Regions from separate parts of the Pseudomonas sp. o96-267 genome, predicted to be linked through region 2. Evidence: predicted binding sites of a transcription regulator. Region 2 holds the regulator's gene; each other region holds the start of a gene.
The links. The regulator sigma-54, encoded in region 2, starts transcription at its own class of promoters, with help from an activator protein. The targets are predictions, from matches to a motif close to ANTGGCATNNANNTTGCTNT.
Positions count from the first base shown of each region.

Region 1: EGJ86_RS05090 (flagellar basal body rod protein FlgF) is a predicted target of sigma-54. The motif match lies at 4,516-4,535, and genes of this name have one in related genera.
Region 3: flgB (flagellar basal body rod protein FlgB) is a predicted target of sigma-54. The motif match lies at 1,278-1,297, and genes of this name have one in related genera.

Region 1 is NZ_RHQP01000005.1:142,187-148,101, forward strand. Features, by position in the region: gene flgJ (flagellar assembly peptidoglycan hydrolase FlgJ) at 1-893, opposite strand, end outside; gene EGJ86_RS05075 (flagellar basal body P-ring protein FlgI) at 903-1,982, opposite strand; gene flgH (flagellar basal body L-ring protein FlgH) at 2,180-2,869, opposite strand; gene flgG (flagellar basal-body rod protein FlgG) at 2,919-3,704, opposite strand; gene EGJ86_RS05090 (flagellar basal body rod protein FlgF) at 3,738-4,478, opposite strand; gene flgE (flagellar hook protein FlgE) at 4,635-5,915, opposite strand, start outside.
Region 2 is NZ_RHQP01000002.1:74,287-80,201, forward strand. Features, by position in the region: gene EGJ86_RS01785 (HAD family hydrolase) at 1-78, shown strand, start outside; gene lptC (LPS export ABC transporter periplasmic protein LptC) at 87-653, shown strand; gene lptA (lipopolysaccharide transport periplasmic protein LptA) at 640-1,179, shown strand; gene lptB (LPS export ABC transporter ATP-binding protein) at 1,179-1,904, shown strand; gene EGJ86_RS01805 (RNA polymerase factor sigma-54) at 2,041-3,534, shown strand; gene hpf (ribosome hibernation-promoting factor, HPF/YfiA family) at 3,634-3,942, shown strand; gene ptsN (PTS IIA-like nitrogen regulatory protein PtsN) at 3,955-4,416, shown strand; gene rapZ (RNase adapter RapZ) at 4,422-5,279, shown strand; gene EGJ86_RS01825 (HPr family phosphocarrier protein) at 5,294-5,566, shown strand; gene pmbA (metalloprotease PmbA) at 5,624-5,915, opposite strand, start outside.
Region 3 is NZ_RHQP01000005.1:148,495-154,409, forward strand. Features, by position in the region: gene EGJ86_RS05100 (flagellar hook assembly protein FlgD) at 1-356, opposite strand, end outside; gene flgC (flagellar basal body rod protein FlgC) at 367-810, opposite strand; gene flgB (flagellar basal body rod protein FlgB) at 822-1,229, opposite strand; gene cheR (protein-glutamate O-methyltransferase CheR) at 1,751-2,578, opposite strand; gene EGJ86_RS05120 (chemotaxis protein CheV) at 2,622-3,554, opposite strand; gene flgA (flagellar basal body P-ring formation chaperone FlgA) at 3,632-4,390, shown strand; gene flgM (flagellar biosynthesis anti-sigma factor FlgM) at 4,526-4,861, shown strand; gene EGJ86_RS05135 (flagella synthesis protein FlgN) at 4,912-5,379, shown strand; gene EGJ86_RS05140 (flagellar brake protein) at 5,470-5,915, shown strand, end outside.

The sequences.
Region 1 (5,915 bases), on a different contig from region 2:
ACCATTTGGCCTTCACGGTATTCGCTGGTCACGGCGCGCGCGGCCTCGCCCTGCCACTGCCCATGGGTCTTGATGCCAAACAGGTTGAAGCTGCTGTCGCCGTCACTGCGCCGCAGGATCGACTTGCCCCAGCCGGTTTCCAGCGCCGCCTGCGCTACCAGGTAGTGCGGCTCGACGCCGATACGATCGGCCGCCTCCTGAGCCAGTGGCAGCATGGTCTGCACGAAGTCCTGCGCCGAAGCGAATGCCGCCTTGCCCTTGGCCAGTGGTGGCTGAGCCACGCTACGTGGCGTCGTCTTCTGGGGTTCGGCGAGCGCCTTCTCGCTGCTGTCCTTTTTCGCCACCCAGTCAGCACCGTTATTGAGCTGACCCTCGCTGCTGGAGACGATGCCTGCCAGCAGACGATCTTCCAGGCGTGACGGCAGCGACAGGCGCCGGCGGTTGAGCAGCGCAGCCTGCGACACAGGCGCCTCGTCTGCATTCTTGCTGCTCGCCTTGTCTGCGCCCGACTCACCCTGCTGCACGACAGTACCAAAGGGGCTGCTGCGCGCAGGCTCACCACGCAGACGGCTCATTTGCCGTACCAGAACATCGGCCAAGCCAATGCCCCCACCCTCGCGTGACAGGCTGATGGACAATTGCTGATCGTGCATTTCCTGATAGTGGCGCGTGGTATCACTGTCGAACAGACTGTCCTTGGCAACCGCCTCGTTGGCCGAACGCATCGACTTGAAGATCTGGTTGATGAACAGCGCCTCGAACTCCTGAGCGACACGCCGAACGTTACCCTCGCTGTCGCGCTGTTCGCCATTTTTCATGCCGGCCAGGCGATTGAGATCGGTATAAGCCCCAGAGTCGCTGACCGTACGTGTACCACCGAGCAAGGTATTCATAGGGCCACCTCAAATAACGATCAGGTCAGCCTGGAGCGCGCCTGCCTGCTTGAGCGCCTCCAGAATGGCCATCAGGTCGGAAGGCGCTGCGCCCACCTGGTTTACCGCACGCACGATTTCATCAAGGCTGGTGCCGGGGCCGAACTTGAACATCGGTTTGGCCTCCTCTTCCGCCCCCACGCGCGAGCGAGGCACTACGGCCGTCTGCCCACCGGAAAGGGCGTCTGGCTGACTGACGATGGGGTCTTCGGTGATGGTCACGGTCAGGCTGCCATGGGTCACGGCTGCCGGCTGCACCTTGACGTCCTGGCCAATGACGATGGTGCCAGTGCGCGAATTGATGATGACCTTAGCCACAGCCTTACCCGCCTCGACCTGCAGGTTTTCCAGAATCGACAGATAGTCGACACGCTGGTTAGGGTCGAGCGGCGCGCTGACGCGAATCGAACCACCATCGATGGCCTGGGCGACGCCAGGGCCGAGCAGATCGTTGATCTGGTCGACGATGTTCTTGGCAGTGGTGAAGTCGGGGCGATTGAGGTTCAGGGTCAGGTAGTTGCCCTGATCGAAACCGCTCGGCACCGGGCGTTCCACCGTAGCACCACCAGGAATACGGCCGGCAGAAGGTACGTTGACGGTGATACGCGAACCATCGGCACCACTGGCATCGAAGCCACCCACGACCAGGTTGCCCTGAGCGATAGCGTAAACGTTGCCATCGATACCCTTGAGTGGCGTCATCAGCAAGCTGCCACCGCGCAGACTCTTGGCATTACCGATGGATGAAATGGTGATATCGATGGTTTGCCCGGGCTTGGCGAATGCAGGCAGATCAGCATGCACGGATACAGCCGCGATGTTCTTGAGCTGCACGTTGCCACCTGCCGGCACCTTAATGCCGAACTGCGCCAGCATGTTATTGAAGGTCTGGACGGTGAACGGTGTCTGGGTGGTCTGGTCGCCCGTACCGTTGAGGCCCACGACCAGGCCGTAACCGATCAGCTGGTTACTGCGCACGCCCTGAATGGATGCCAGATCCTTGAGGCGCTCGGCCTGCGTCGGCAGGCTCAGCAGCATGCACGCGAGCATGATGACCAGCAGCAACCAGTCGTTGGCGCCACGGTGACGGTAACCACGATGAGCAACCGCGAACTGCCGGCGGCAGGACGTGCTCTGCGCTTCACGCACGCAGCCCTTCTTCGGCTCGCGAATCCGGGCATCGGTAAAGGCTTGGCGAGCAGAGTTCGCAGCCACAAAGGTCAGGGGCCATTTCATATTCATACCCCTCAGAACGGCCACATCGGGCTCAGGAAGAAACGACTCAACCAACCTGGCTGGCTGGCATCGGCAAACGAACCGGTACCAGAATAGGTCAGCCGGGCATCGGCGATACGGGTCGAGGATACGGTATTGCTGCTGGAGATATCGTCGGCGCGGACCAGCCCGGAGATACGTACCATTTCATCGCCGGTATTGAGCGTCAGCCACTTCTCGCCACGCACCACCAGCACACCGTTGGGCAGCACTTCCGCCACCGTCACCGTCACCGAACCACTGAGGCTGTTGCTCTGCGCTGCGGAGGAGTCACCCTGATTGCTGCGAGTGCCGCTGAACTCGGAGCTCAGCGTCATGGGGTTGCGCGTCAGCGGATTGGTCGCCGATACCGCACCGCCGAACAGCGAGGTCAGGCCGATATTGGCCGAGCTGTCCTTGCTGATATCGGAACTGGCCGCCTTGCTCGCCTGGGTACGCTCTTCCAACGTGATGGTAATGATGTCACCGACGCGAAACGCCTTGCGATCATCGTACAGATTGGTCTCGAAGCCGGCCTGATAGATCGCACCATTGGTCGCGCTCGCCGGCAATGGCGTGCGTGGTAGCACCGGCGCGTAATAGGGGTCGTCGGCTTTGGGCGTTGGCGCCATGCAGCCAAACAACGACACGCAGAACGGCAAAAGAATATAAAGACCTTTCATTGCATACCTCACATCACAGACGCTCATGCTGCACCCAGCTCAATCAGCATCAGAGATTCTGATTGACGAACTGCAGCATCGAGTCAGCCGTGGAAATCACTTTGGAGTTCATCTCATAAGCACGCTGGGTGGTGATCATATTGACCATCTCCTCAACCACGCTGACGTTGGAGTTCTCCAGGGTGTTCTGCAGCACGGTGCCCAAGCCATTGAGGCCCGGCGTACCCACTTGGGGCGCCCCGCTGGCTGCAGTTTCCAGGAACAGGTTGTTACCGATGGCCTGCAACCCAGCCGGGTTGATGAAGTCGGCCGTCTGCAGATTGCCGATGACCTGAACCGCCGGATTATTGGCAGTGGTCACCGAAACCGTTCCATCCTCACCGACGGTGAACGTCTGGGTCTCGGCGGGTACGACGATGGCAGGCTCCAGGGCAAAACCGTTGGAGGTCACGACCTGCCCATCGGAGTTAAGGTGAAAAGTACCGTCGCGCGAATAGGATACGGTGCCATCAGGCAGCAGCACCTGAAAGAAGCCACGGCCGTTGACGGCCATATCCAACGGCTGATCGGTGGTCTGCAGACTGCCAGAGGTGAAGTTTTTCTGCGTGCCGACGATCCTTACCCCGGTGCCCAATTGCAGACCCGATGGCAACTCGCTGTCCTGAGTCGTCTGGCCACCTGGCTGACGGCGAATTTGGTAGAGAAGATCCTGAAACTCGGCACGATCACGCTTGAAGCCGGTGGTCGATACGTTCGCCAGGTTGTTGGAAATCACCGACAGGTTCATATCCTGTGCGGAGAGGCCGGTCTTACTGACCCATAATGCTGGAAGCATGTCTATCTCCTCGCCCTCGCCGGGCGGAACTCATTAGCTGACTTGCATGATCCGGGCCATGGACTCTGATCCTTCCTTGGCCGTGTTCATCATTTTCACGTGCAATTCAAACTGCCGGGAAAGCGCCAGCATGGAGGTCATCTCGGCGACCGCGCTGACGTTACTGCTTTCGAGGAACCCAGAATTGAGGCGTACATTGGCATCTGCTTCAAATGGCTGGCCTGTGCGCGAGTGGATCAAGCCATCGGTTTCCTTGCGGATTTGCGCGGTATCGGGGTTGACCAACTTGATCCGGTCGACTTCGGCCAATACGTTTGGGGCCTCACCGAGGGCGCGGATACTGATGGTGCCGTCCTGGCCGATTTCCACCTTCTGCTCAGGCGGTACCGCAATCGGCCCGGCATTGCCCATGACCGGCAAACCATTGCCGGTGCGCAACACGCCCAGCGCATCGACAGTCAAGCTGGCGGTGCGCACATACGCCTCGTTGCCATCGGGGGCCTGCACGGCGATCCAGCCGTCTCCCTCGATGGAGACGTCCATATCACGCCCGGTTTCCTGCAAGGCACCTGGCGTAAAGTCGGTGCCGGGGCGCTCGGACATCGCATACACGCGCGCCGGATAACTGTCGCCGAAAACCGGCATGGCACGCGCCTGCTCAAGGTCGGCGCGAAATCCGCTGGTAGAGATATTCGCCAGGTTGTTGGCATGAGCCTTCTGTGCCAGGGCGTTCTGGCTGGCACCCGTCATCGCCACATACAGCAACTTGTCCATCTCGACCTCCGCCTGAAAAACCACAATCACATGGTTTTTAGCAAGGTACGTGCCACAACCAAAAATAAATATTAAGCTACTGTTTTTAAAAGAAAAAAGCCTCTCGCAAGGAGAGGCTTCAACAATGGAGACGGCAAGAATCTGCCGCCGAAATCATCAACGGATATTGATGATCGTCTGCGCGATCGCGTTCTCGGTCTCGATGGTCTTGGCGTTGGCCTGGTAGTTGCGCTGCGCCACGATCAGGTCGACGAGCTGCCCTGTCAGATCGACGTTGGAGTCTTCCAGCGCCCCCGCCGCAATCGAACCGAGCGTACCGGAAGTCGGCGTCCCGATCACCGGCTCACCAGAGGCCAGCGACTGCCTCCAGGCCGTGCCACCAACCGGGGTGAGGCCTTGCATGTTGGCAAAGGTCGCCAGGGCCACCTGCCCGATCACCTCGGACTTGCCATTGGTGTAAGTGGCAAACAATTGCCCGGTTTCATCGAAGGACAAACCCGACAATTGCCCGGTGGTGTAGCCATCCTGCGCCAAGCTGTTCACTGCGAAGTTGGTGTTGGTCTGGCTTGCCTTGCGCAGATCCAGGGTAACGCCGGTAGCGCTGGCAGCAGCGCCATTGGAGCCCCAGGTGACCGGATCGGTCGTAGCATCGGTGATTGTCGCTGGAATCCAGTTGGCCAGGCTCAGCGTGCCATCGCCATTATCACCAAAATCACCAAATACAATATTGTCCGTATCCAGTGCGCCTGCGGTGGTGAACGGCAACGTGGCCTGGTACGGGTCCGTACTGGTCGGATCGCCCGGGTTACGCCCATCCACCAGCACGTACATGCTCCACTGGTTGCTCGCATCCTTGACGAAGTATTGCGTCATGGTATGGGCGTTACCCTGCGTGTCATACAGGCTCACGGAGGTCGACCAGTTATAGGAAGTTGACACAGTAGAATCGAAGGGCGAGCTAGTGGGTATGCTGGCCGACGAATTGAGCGCGAGACTCTGAGTGACAAGCGAGGTGGCGTTAGGCTCCTGGTTACTGGTATCGACCACCAGATTGGTCAGCACCCCATTGACTAGATTGCCGTCAGCATCGACGCCATAGCCCATCAGGTTGTTGCCAGCGCTGTTGACCACATTGCCATTACTGTCGACCTTGAAGGCACCGGCCCGCGTATACAGCTGGCTACCACCGTCATTGACGATAAAGTAGCCACTGCCATTGATGGCCAGGTCGAGACTGTTATCGGTGTAGCTGATATTGCCCTGGGTAAACTGCTGGGCGATATCCGATGTGATCACGCCACTGCCGATCGAGTTGCTCCCCGTGCCGAACATGCTGCTGGCATAGAGATCGGCGAACTCCGCACGCGAATATTTGAAGCCGGTGGTCCCGGTGTTGGCAATGTTGTTACCCGTCACGTTCAAGTATGAACTGGCAGC
Region 2 (5,915 bases):
GGTGCGGCGCGGGAATTCTGCGAACTGATCATGCGTGCCCAAGGCACACTGGATGCGGCCCATGCCGCCTACCTGTAGAGAACAGCATGCCGCGTAAAATCCTCAATACCCTGATCTTTGCTCTGATTGCAGTCGTCGTGGCCGCACTCGGTTACTGGAACCTTGCCCCGGACAGCGCGCGCCTGACCCAGCAGGCCAGCGATGACAGCGTCGTCGACTTCTATGCGGTAGGCGCGCGTACCGTGCAGTTCCAGGATGACGGCAAACTGCACTACCGCATGACCGCGGACAAGCTCGAACACATCAAAAGCACCGATATCACCCTGGTCGATACCCCCAAGCTGAAGCTATATCGCGGCACCGAGTTGCCCTGGGAAGTCACCAGTCAGCGTGCCGAAGTCTCGCCCGGCGGCGTCGAGGTAGAACTGATCGACGACGTGCGCATCGCCCGCACCGACGCCAAGAACCGTCCAACCATCATCACCAGCAGCCGCATGACCGTTATTCCTGACAAGGAATATGCGCAGACCGAGCAAGCCGTTAGAATCGTCGCGGCCAACGGGGTAACCACGGCACAAGGAATGAAAGCGTACTTGAATGACGGCAGGATGCTCCTGCAGTCCAACGTAAGAGGCCAGCATGAGGTTCGTTAATACCCTCCCCCTGATTCTCAGCCTCGGCGCCGCATTGGGAAGCGCGGCTGCCTGGGCACTGCCATCGGATCGCGATCAACCGATTCGCATCCAGGCCGACAGCGCAGAACTGGATGACCGACAAGGTGTAGCCGTCTACCGCGGCGATGTGATCATCACTCAGGGCACCCTGAAGATCACGGGCGACACCGTCACCATCACCCAGACCGCCAGTGGCGACATCGACGTCTTCACATCGGTCGGCAACCTGGCCTACTACGAGCAGAAGCCGGCTGTGGACAAGGACATCGTCAAGGCCTACGGCAAGACCATCCAGTACTTCGCCAGCAATGAGCGCATCGTACTGATCGACCAGGCCAAGGTGATTCAGGAAGGCAATACCTTCGAAGGCGAGAAGATCGTCTACGACACCCGCCGCCAGATCGTAAACGCCGGCCGCGCTACAGGCGGCAACGTCAGCACACCGCGCCCGCGTATCGACATGGTCATCCAACCGAAGAACAAACCCGCGGATCAGCAGCAGTAATGGCCATTCTCAAAGCCCAACACCTGGCGAAAAGTTACAAGAGCCGCCAGGTCGTGCGTGACGTCAGCCTGAGCATCGAAAGCGGTCAGATCGTTGGCCTGCTCGGCCCCAATGGTGCCGGCAAGACCACCTGCTTCTACATGATTGTCGGCCTGGTGCGCGCCGACCAAGGCCGCGTGCTGATCGACGACCTCGACGTCAGTCATCAGCCCATGCATGGCCGTGCTCGCGCGGGCATCGGCTACCTGCCGCAGGAAGCGTCGATCTTCCGCAAACTGTCGGTGGCCGACAACATCATGGCCATTCTCGAAACGCGCAAGGACCTGGACCGCGCCGGACGCCAGGCGGAGCTGGAAAACCTGCTGCAGGAATTCCATATCCACCATATCGCCGACAGCCTCGGCATGAGCCTGTCCGGCGGTGAGCGACGCCGCGTAGAGATTGCCAGAGCCTTGGCGACCAACCCCAAGTTCATTCTGCTCGACGAACCCTTTGCCGGTGTCGACCCGATTTCGGTTGGCGACATCAAGCAGATCATCCATCACCTCAAGACCAAGGGCATCGGCATTCTGATCACCGATCACAACGTGCGCGAAACCCTGGATATCTGCGAAACCGCCTACATCGTCAACGATGGGCAACTGATCGCCGAAGGTGACGCCGAGACCATCCTCGCCAACCAGACGGTGAAAGAGGTATACCTGGGCCACGAGTTCCGCCTGTAGGTCGCCGGCTATTTCGCTACAGAAATATTGCAACCCCTAGGCAAAAACGAGAAATTCAGGCATATAATTTGCTTCCTGGCGGCGCTTCGGCGCCCTGATGTGGAAGGCGTAACTCGCCAGTAAATTAAGGTCTGCAATGAAACCATCGCTAGTCCTCAAGATGGGCCAGCAGCTGACGATGACCCCGCAGCTGCAACAGGCTATCCGCCTCCTCCAACTGTCTACCCTGGACCTGCAACAGGAAATCCAGGAGGCGCTGGAGTCCAATCCCATGCTCGAGCGCCAGGAAGAAGGCGACGACTTCGACAACAGCGATCCAATGGCTGATGGCGCCGAAAGCGCCACTCCGACCCCGAACAAGGAAGAGAGCTACCAGGAAACCACCCCGACGGTGGATAACCTGGAAGAAGGTGACTGGGGCGAGCGCATTCCCAACGAGCTGCCAGTCGACACCGCCTGGGAAGACATCTACCAGACCAGCGCCAGCAGCCTGCCCAGCAACGATGATGACGAGTGGGACTTCACCACTCGCACCTCCAGCGGCGAAAGTCTGCACAGCCACCTGCTCTGGCAACTGAACCTGGCGCCCATGTCGGACAAGGATCGCCTGATCGCGGCCACCCTGATCGACTGCATCAACAACGACGGCTACCTCGAAGAAAACCTCGAGGAAGTGACCGAATCCTTCGACCCCGAACTGGATGTCGAACTGGATGAAGTGGAAGTGGTGCTGCACCGCATCCAGCAGTTCGAACCAGCAGGTATCGGCGCCCGTGACCTGCGCGAATGCCTGCTCCTGCAACTGCGTCAGTTGCCCGCTAACACCCCCTGGCTGAGCGAAACCCAGCGCGTGGTCGGCGATTACCTGGAACTGCTCGGCAGCCGCGATTACGCACAGCTGATGCGCCGCACCAAACTCAAGGAAGACGAGCTGCGTCAGGTCATCGACCTGATCCAGCGCCTGAATCCGCGACCGGGCTCGCAAATCGAGTCCAGCGAGCCGGAATACGTCGTACCGGACGTGATCGTGCGCAAGCACAACGACCGCTGGCTGGTGGAACTGAACCAGGAAGCCATGCCACGACTGAGGGTCAACCCGCAGTATGCCGGCTTCGTCAAACGCGCCGACTCCAGCGCCGACAACACCTTCATGCGCAACCAGTTGCAGGAGGCACGCTGGTTCATCAAGAGCCTGCAGAGCCGCAACGAAACGCTGATGAAAGTGGCCACGCAGATCGTCGAGCACCAACGTGGTTTTCTCGATTACGGCGACGAGGCGATGAAGCCTCTGGTCCTGCACGACATCGCCGAGGCGGTGGGCATGCATGAGTCGACGATCTCACGCGTGACCACGCAGAAATTCATGCACACGCCACGCGGTATTTACGAGCTGAAATATTTCTTCTCCAGCCACGTCAGCACCTCTGAAGGCGGCGAATGCTCGTCCACCGCGATCCGCGCCATCATCAAAAAACTGGTTGCTGCGGAAAACGCGAAAAAGCCATTGAGTGACAGCAAGATCGCTGGTTTACTGGAGGCACAAGGCATCCAAGTCGCCCGTCGGACGGTCGCCAAGTATCGCGAGTCCCTCGGTATAGCGCCCTCCAGTGAGCGCAAGCGACTGATGTAGGCCAGATCGACTGAAGGCACAAGGTCTTCAGGCCAAAGTGTTCCGGCGACGGGTCGAATAGGACCCGTCTCTTACACAAGGCAACAAGGAGAAAGCGGTATGCAAGTCAACATCAGTGGACATCAGCTGGATGTGACCGACGCCCTGCGTGACTACATCGGCGAGAAACTGGGCCGACTGGAACGCCACTTCGACAAGATCACCAACGTACAGGTGACCATGGAGGTCGAAAAACTCAAGCAGAAGATCGAAGCCACCCTGCACATCGCCGGCGGCGAAGTCGTCGCCAATGCCGAACATCAGGACATGTACGCTGCCATCGACCTGTTGGCCGATAAACTCGACCGTCAACTCATCAAGCACAAGGAAAAGCAGCTCGAACGCCTGCAAGGCGCCACGGCCCGCTGACATTCCCTATCCATGATCCGACTTGAAAATATCCTGACCCCCGGCCGTTCCCTGGTGAACGTGCCGGGCGGCAGCAAAAAACGTGTGCTCGAACAGATCGCCAATCTGGTTGCACGCGATCTGCCCGACCTGGATGCCCAGGACATCTTCGAAAGCCTCATCGCCCGCGAGAAGCTTGGCTCCACCGGCTTCGGCAACGGCATTGCCATTCCCCACTGCCGCCTGGCTGGCTGCAGTGCCCCGATCAGTGCAGTCCTGCACCTGGAGACGGCAGTCGACTTCGACGCCATCGACGGCGTGCCGGTCGATCTGCTGTTCGTACTTCTGGTGCCGGAGGCGGCAACCGATGCGCACCTCGAACTGCTGCGCCAGATTGCCAGCATGCTCGATCGCCAGGATGTACGTGAACGTCTGCGCCGGGCCAACAGCGGCGAAGATCTCTTTCAGGTCGTCGTGGACATTCAGAACGGTTAATAAACATGCGCCTGATCATCGTCAGCGGTCGCTCGGGCTCGGGCAAGAGCACCGCCCTCGATGTACTTGAGGACAACGGCTTCTACTGCATCGATAACCTGCCAGCCGGTCTGCTGCCGGATCTTGCCGAGCGCTTCCTGCCGCATAGCGACATGCTGCTGCCGCAGGTGGCCGTCTCTATCGATGCGCGCAACCTGCTGAGCCAGCTCAAGCGCTTCCCGGAGCTGCTCGATGAAGTGCGCAAACGCAACATCCGCTGCGATGTGCTCTATCTCGATGCCGAAGACGAAACCCTGCTCAAGCGGTTTTCCGAAACCCGCAGGCGCCACCCGCTGACCAACGACAACCGCTCGCTGGCCGAGGCCATTGCGTACGAAAGCCTGCTGCTGGCACCGATCACCGATCGTGCCGACCTGAAGATCGATACCACCCGGCTAAATCTCTATCAGTTGCGTGACACCCTCAAGCTGCGCCTGCTGGGCCAGACACAGACCGGCACTGCCTTTCTCGTCGAATCCTTCGGTTTCAAACGTGGCATGCCAGTGGACGCTGATTTGGTGTTCGATGCGCGCTGCTTGCCCAATCCTTACTGGAAACCGGAGCTGCGCGACCATTCCGGGCTGGATCAACCGGTGATCGACTATTTAGCCGCGCAACCGGAGGTCGAAGAGATGTATCAAGACATCCTCGCCTACCTGGAAAAATGGCTACCACGCTTCGCCGCCAGCAACCGCGCCTATGTCACCATCGCCATTGGCTGCACCGGTGGCCACCACCGTTCGGTGTACCTGGCCAACCGCCTGAGCCAGGCACTCAAAGACTCGCTGAAGAACGTCCAGGTGCGTCACCGCGACCTCAGCTAAGGAATCCTGCCGCGATGCCAGCACGTGAAATCACCATCATCAACAAACTTGGCCTGCATGCCCGCGCCGCAGCGAAGTTCGTCGGCGTGGCGAGCACCTACCCCTGCCAGGTACGCATCGGCCGCAGCGCCGACAGTCTGGTAGACGGCAAGAGCATCATGGCGGTGATGATGCTGGCAGCCGGCAAGGGCACCCCGGTGCATCTGTACACCGAGGGCGAGCAGGACGAACCAGCCCTGGACGCTCTGGTCGCGCTGATCGACAACTACTTCGACGAAGGCGAGTAACTCCTCCTGATAAAAACGACAAGGCCACCCGCAGGTGGCCTTGTCGTTTCTGCCGACTCAACTGCCGGCGACGGTCATTTTCTCGATCAGCACCGAGCCGGTGGAGATATTGCCGCGACGCTCGAGGTCACGACCGACGGCAACGACCTGACGGAACATGTCGCGCAGATTACCGGCGATGGTGACTTCCTGTACCGGGAACTGGATCTCGCCGTTCTCCACCCAGAAGCCTGCCGCACCGCGGGAATAATCACCGGTGACCAGATTCAGTCCCTGGCCCATCAGCTCGGTAACCAGCAAGCCGCGGTCCATGCGGCGAATCAGCGCCTGCTGATCCTCATCGCCATGG
Region 3 (5,915 bases), on a different contig from region 2:
CTACCCGTCATGCCGGCGGCGCCATCGACATAGGTACTACTGGCCGATACCGTCACGCTGCGCCCCACCAAGGAGGACGCCTGGAGCGCTTGCGAGGACTGATAGGAACTCAGCAACGAGTCCATCGAACTCGACATGTTGGTGAGGCTTTCCAGGCTGCTGAACTGGGCGAGCTGAGCCACGAACTCACTGTTGTCCTGCGGATCCAGCGGGTTCTGGTTGTTCATCTGCGTTACCAGCAGCATCAGAAAGTCATCCTTGCCCAGGCTGGAGTAACTGGATTCGTTGGTGCTGCTGGTCGAGGTGCCGGAGTAAGTCGACAGCACGCTGCTGGAAACAGTCTCTGTGGTGCTCATGGCTATGTCCTTACTGACCCAGGGTCAGAACCTTCTGCAGCATGGTCTTGGCGGTATTCATCATTTCCGCATTGGTTTGAAAGGCTCGACTGGCCGAAATCATGTCCGCCATTTCCTCGACCACATTGACGTTCGGATAGAACACGTAGCCATCCGCATTCGCTGCCGGATGACTGGGCTCGTAGCGCATGTCCAGATTGCTCTGATCCTCGACGATGCCGAGCACCTGCACCCCACTCCCCGCCTCGTCCTGCTCGGCGAACAGCGAACCACTACCACTGTTCTGCGACTGCTGGAACACGGTGGCGAACACCGGATGACGGGCGCGGTAGGTCTGATCGATGCTCGAGGAAACGGTCTCGGCGTTGGCGATGTTGCTGGAAATGGTATTGAGACGCGTGCTCTGGGCACTCATGCCGGTTCCGGCGATATTGAAAACACTGGCAAGGGACATGGCCTGACTCCTTATTCGCCGCGCAGGGCTGCAGTCAGCCCTTTGAATTTGCTGTTGAGAAAGGTAAAGCTGGCCTGGAACTGCACCGCGTTCTCGGCGTAGTTCGACTGCTCGATCTGCAGGTCGACGGTGTTTTGATCCAGCGACGCGTGGAACGGCGTGCGATACGGCAGCTCGGCTTCGCCGGTCTTCACGCCCTCGGCTGGGATGTGGCGGCTATCGGTGCGGCTCAGAGAAACGCCGCCACGCTGCATGCGGCTGCTCTGTTCGGCCAGTACGCTGGCGAAATCCAGATCGCGAGCCTTGTAGTTCGGCGTATCGGCGTTGGCGATATTGTTGGCCAGCACCTCGGCGCGTTGGGCACGAAAGCCGAGGGCTTGTTCGTGAATACCGAGTGCTCTGCCGAAGTTGATGCTCATGTTCCGAACCTTTGCCGCTTGGGCCATGTAGTCTCTGTTGCGAGATATTCAGCAAAGGCTGTGCCAACTTATTTAAGTCAACAAAATCAATAGCTTAAAGCATGACGAACAGGGAAATAGCGGCAAAGCGGCAAGGCTTTACCGCCTATTGGCAAGCAAGCGGCAAAGCCAACCGGACAGATTGCCGCCCCGCCGAACCCTGGGGCGCGCGATGCGCATCGGTTCTTCTGCACCAGGCCAAACCGCTGGTGCCTACGGCGAAACCTATCCGATCGGGCCCATGGTTTTCAGAGTCCAGAAACGCAAACGGGAGGCCAAAGGCTAATGCTGATCAGATAAGTTCGTCACCACCCCCTCCTACTTGCAGTAGAGGGGCGTTTTTCGTAGGAGCCAGCTTGCTGGCGATGCTTTTTATGGCGGATCGCCGGCAAGCCGGCTCCTACAAAGATCGAGTGCAACGGCTTAACTGACTGGCATTAGGCCAAAGGCCTCCCGCTGCTGATACCAAACATGCCTTGCGCCTATTTGGCCTTGTAGATGATCCCCGGGCTGCACTGCACCATCTGGTACTTGTCCGGCAGGCCATTGAGCGCTTCGGAGGCGCCAAGGAACAGATAGCCACCCGGCTTGAGGGTGGCATGGATGCGCGTGAGGATGTCCTTCTTCACCTCGGCCGAGAAGTAGATCAGCACGTTGCGGCAGAAGACGATGTCGAACTTGCCCAATGCCGCGTAGCTATCCAGCAAGTTCAGTGGGCGAAACTCGACACGGCTCTTGATAGGCGCCTTGACCTGCCAACGCCCTGGCCCCTTGGGGTCGAAGTAGCGCTGCAGTCGCTCCTGCGAAAGCCCGCGCCCCATGGCCAGGCTGTCGTATTCACCGGACTTGCAGTTGGCCAGCATCGAAGGCGAAAGATCGGTGGCGACGATCTGCACACCTGCCTTGAGCTGACCGAGGTTGGTACGCTCGAACTCATCGATGGCCATCGACAGCGAGTATGGCTCCTGCCCGGACGAGCAGGCGGCCGACCAGATACGCAGGCGCTGCCCCGGGTAGGCCTTGATCAACTCCGGCAGTACACGGCTCTTGAGCACCTCGAAGGGATAGGTGTCGCGAAACCACAGGGTCTCATTGGTGGTCATGGCATCCACCACCTGCTCGCGCAACCCGCCTCGCGGCTGGCTCTGCATGCGCTGCACCAGCTCGCCCAGGGTCTTGATGCCGTTCTGTTCCATCAACTTGTTCAGACGGCTGGAGACCAGGTACTGCTTGTTGCTGCCAAGCAGAATACCGCAGGCCTTTTCCAGGAAAGTCCGGAACTGCTCGAAATCCAAATTACCTGAAGACACTAGTGCCGCCTCTGCAACCATAACGTTCGCCGAAGGTCATCCTTCAGCACCCATCCGATACACGAATGCGATCGACCACCCGCGCCGCCAGATCATCTGGCTTGAACTTGGCGAGGAAGTCGTCAGCGCCGACCTTCTTCACCATCGCCTGGTTGAACACACCGGAAAGCGAAGTATGCAGGAGGATATGCAGCTTCTGCATGCGCGGATCGCTACGAATCTCCGTGGTCAGCGTATATCCGTCCATCTCGGGCATCTCGATGTCGGAAATCAGCATCAGCAGTTCCTTGTCGGGATTATGCCCCTCGTCGGCCATTTTCTTGAGGTAATTGAGTGCCTCGCGGCCATCGTTCAGCGCCGTCACCTCGACGCCAACGGTCTGCAGGCAGCGCAAAACCTGTTTGCGCGCCACCGAGGAGTCATCGACGATCAGCACATGCTTGGTCACCGCCTGACTCTGCACCTGATCATCGATGACGCCAGCGGAGATCACTTCCGAGGTCGGCGCGACTTCGGCAAGAATTTTCTCGACATCGATGATCTCGACCAACTGCTGGTCGAGCCGCGTGACTGCTGTCAGGTAGTGATCGCGTCCGGTGCCCTTGGGTGGCGGATGGATCTCCTCCCAGTTCATGTTGACGATACGTTCGACCGAGCGCACCAGAAAACCCTGAACCTTGGTGTTGTACTCGGTGATGATCACGAAGCTGGTCTTCAGATCTTCCAGCGCGGCACGGCCGGTAGCGATGGAAAGATCGAGAATCGGGATGGTGCCCCCGCGAATGTTGGCCACCCCCCGCACCACCGGACTTGATTTGGGCATGATGGTGAGTTTCGGGCATTGCAGCACCTCTTTCACCTTGAATACGTTGATACCGTAAAGCTGTGGGCCTTCCAGGCGAAACAGCAACAACTCCAAGCGGTTCTGTCCCACCAACTGAGTGCGCTGGTTAACCGAATCCATCAACCCGGCCATGCCCGGACTCCTTCTTATCCAGTAACGCCTACCCCGTTGAGCCTAGCAGGCGGCACGGGGCTTGCTTTGCATTGCTTATGAAGCAGAGAACGTCATCATTCCGTCAGCTACTAGCAAAGTGCCTTGCCCCTTTGCCCGTTTTACTCGCTTTGCCGACACTCGGCTACAGCGCTACGGCGGCTGCCACCTTCACCAGCACTGAACAACTTATCGGCGCCACCGAGGCCTTTCTTGAGCAGGCGACCACTGAATATCTACAGCGTAGCGAAATTCAGGGCCGCCATGAGATTCGCGTCAACCGTCTCGACCCACGGTTACGCCTGCCTCTGTGCGATCAGCCGCTGACCACCACGCTGGAAAGCCCGGCGCAGCCGCTGGGCCGTGTCACTACGCGCGTGCGCTGTGACGGCAGCGCTCCGTGGACAGTATTCGTGCCCGCTGAAGTGCGCTTGTATCGCCCCATTGTCGTACTGACTCGCCCGCTCAAGCGCATGAGCGTAGTCAAAGCTACGGATTTGAGCCTGGTTGAACGCGATGTCGGTCAATTGGGTCAGAACTTTCTCACCGACCTGAATCAGGCGATCGGCAAAAAATTGACGCGCCAGCTCGGTAGTGACCAGATTCTTCTTTCGACTCATCTGCAAATAGCCGAGGTCATTCGGCGCGGCGACCAGGTGGTGATCAGCGCTCGTGGCTCCACGGTCAACGTACGCATGCCCGGCGAAGCCCTGACCGACGGGGCCCCGGGCGAGCAGATCAACGTGCGTAACCTACGCTCGCAGCGAGTCGTTCGAGCCCGCGTTGTCGGGCCTGGGCAAGTGGAAGTACCCATGTAGGCATGTTTCTTGTAGCGCAAAGACGTGGCGATTCCCTACACTGTTAAACGACGCGATGAAATTAATCCTAAAGTTTTCCCGGCAGCAGCCGAGAAGCATGGCAAGCGTCCACCATATCGTCCGAGGTTCTGCATCATGGTCATCGACTTCAACCGGCTGAACAATGCCAATACGCCCGCCAATGCGGGACGTACCGGCGCGACTCAGGCTGGCAATCGCAATGAGTCGGCACAGCCGAACAAAGCGCCTGTCACCGGTACTGATGAACAGACCAACACCAAGAGCGGTGAATCGGTACAACTGAGCCGTGAGGCACAGCAGTTGCAAACAATCGGCGAGAAGCTGCGTGATCAGCCCATCGTCAACAAGGAGCGTGTGGCCCAGCTGAAACAGGCCATTGCTGATGGCAGCTATCAGGTCGACAGCAAACGCGTCGCCCAGAAACTGCTCGACTTCGAATCCCAGCGCTAGTCTCAGGGCTGCGCTGGGGGTGTTGGACGCCCGACCCCCAAGAGCCCGCCATGAACGACACAGCCTTGCTTGACCTCTTCACCAACGATATCGGCACCGCCGAGCAATTGCTTGAGCTGATCGATAGCGAATTCCAGGCCCTCACCGAACGCGACCTGCCGCGCCTCGACAGCCTGCTCAGTGAAAAACAACCTCTGCTTGCCCTGCTTCAACAGCACGGCAACGAGCGCAGCCGTCTGCTGCAAAACGCCGGTCTGAGTGCAGATCGCGAAGGGCTCACTGCGCTGGCGAGCAAGTCCTCCGTAGGTGATCAGTTGCTGGTACGCAGTGAGGAGCTGTCCGCTCTCCTGCAGCGCTGCCAGGAGGCCAATCTACGCAATGGGCGTTTGATTCGCGCCAACCAGGCCTCGGTCGGCAGCGTCCTTGGTATTCTGCGCGGCGCAGAGACACCCGGCCTCTATGACAGCCGCGGCGGTGCCGCTAGAATCGCGCAGCAAAGACCGCTCAGCCAGGCCTGAGCCATCCCCCAACAAAAAGCACAGGGACATGCAGGCACTCTGCCAGTATGCTAGTGCCGTTATAGCTCATGAACCGGAGAGTTCCGTCCTGTGTCCAGCGCGTTCAACGACGAGAGCGGTCCTCAGCCGCCCAAGGTGCTCAAGACATCCGTCGAGATCATTGCCACCCTGCGCCAATTGCAACAGAACCATGATCCCCTGGTTATCCAATTCAAGGATCGTGGCCAGCGTTTTCAAAGTTACCTTGTAGAAATCGATAAAGACCGTGCGCGCTTAGCGCTGGACGAGATCATCCCTAACGATGGCGAACGTTTTCTCAAGCAAGGCGAAACCTTCAACGTCGAGGCGTTCCGCGACGGGGTGCGAGTAGCCTGGACCTGTGATCACGACGTGCGGCTTGGCGAGCTCGAGGGAGCCCCCTGCTACTGGGCACCGTTGCCCACCGAAGTGATCTATCACCAGCGCCGCAGCGCCTTTCGCGCACAATTGAAACAAAGCGATCTGGTCAAGGTTGTACTCAATGGTGACAAACTGCG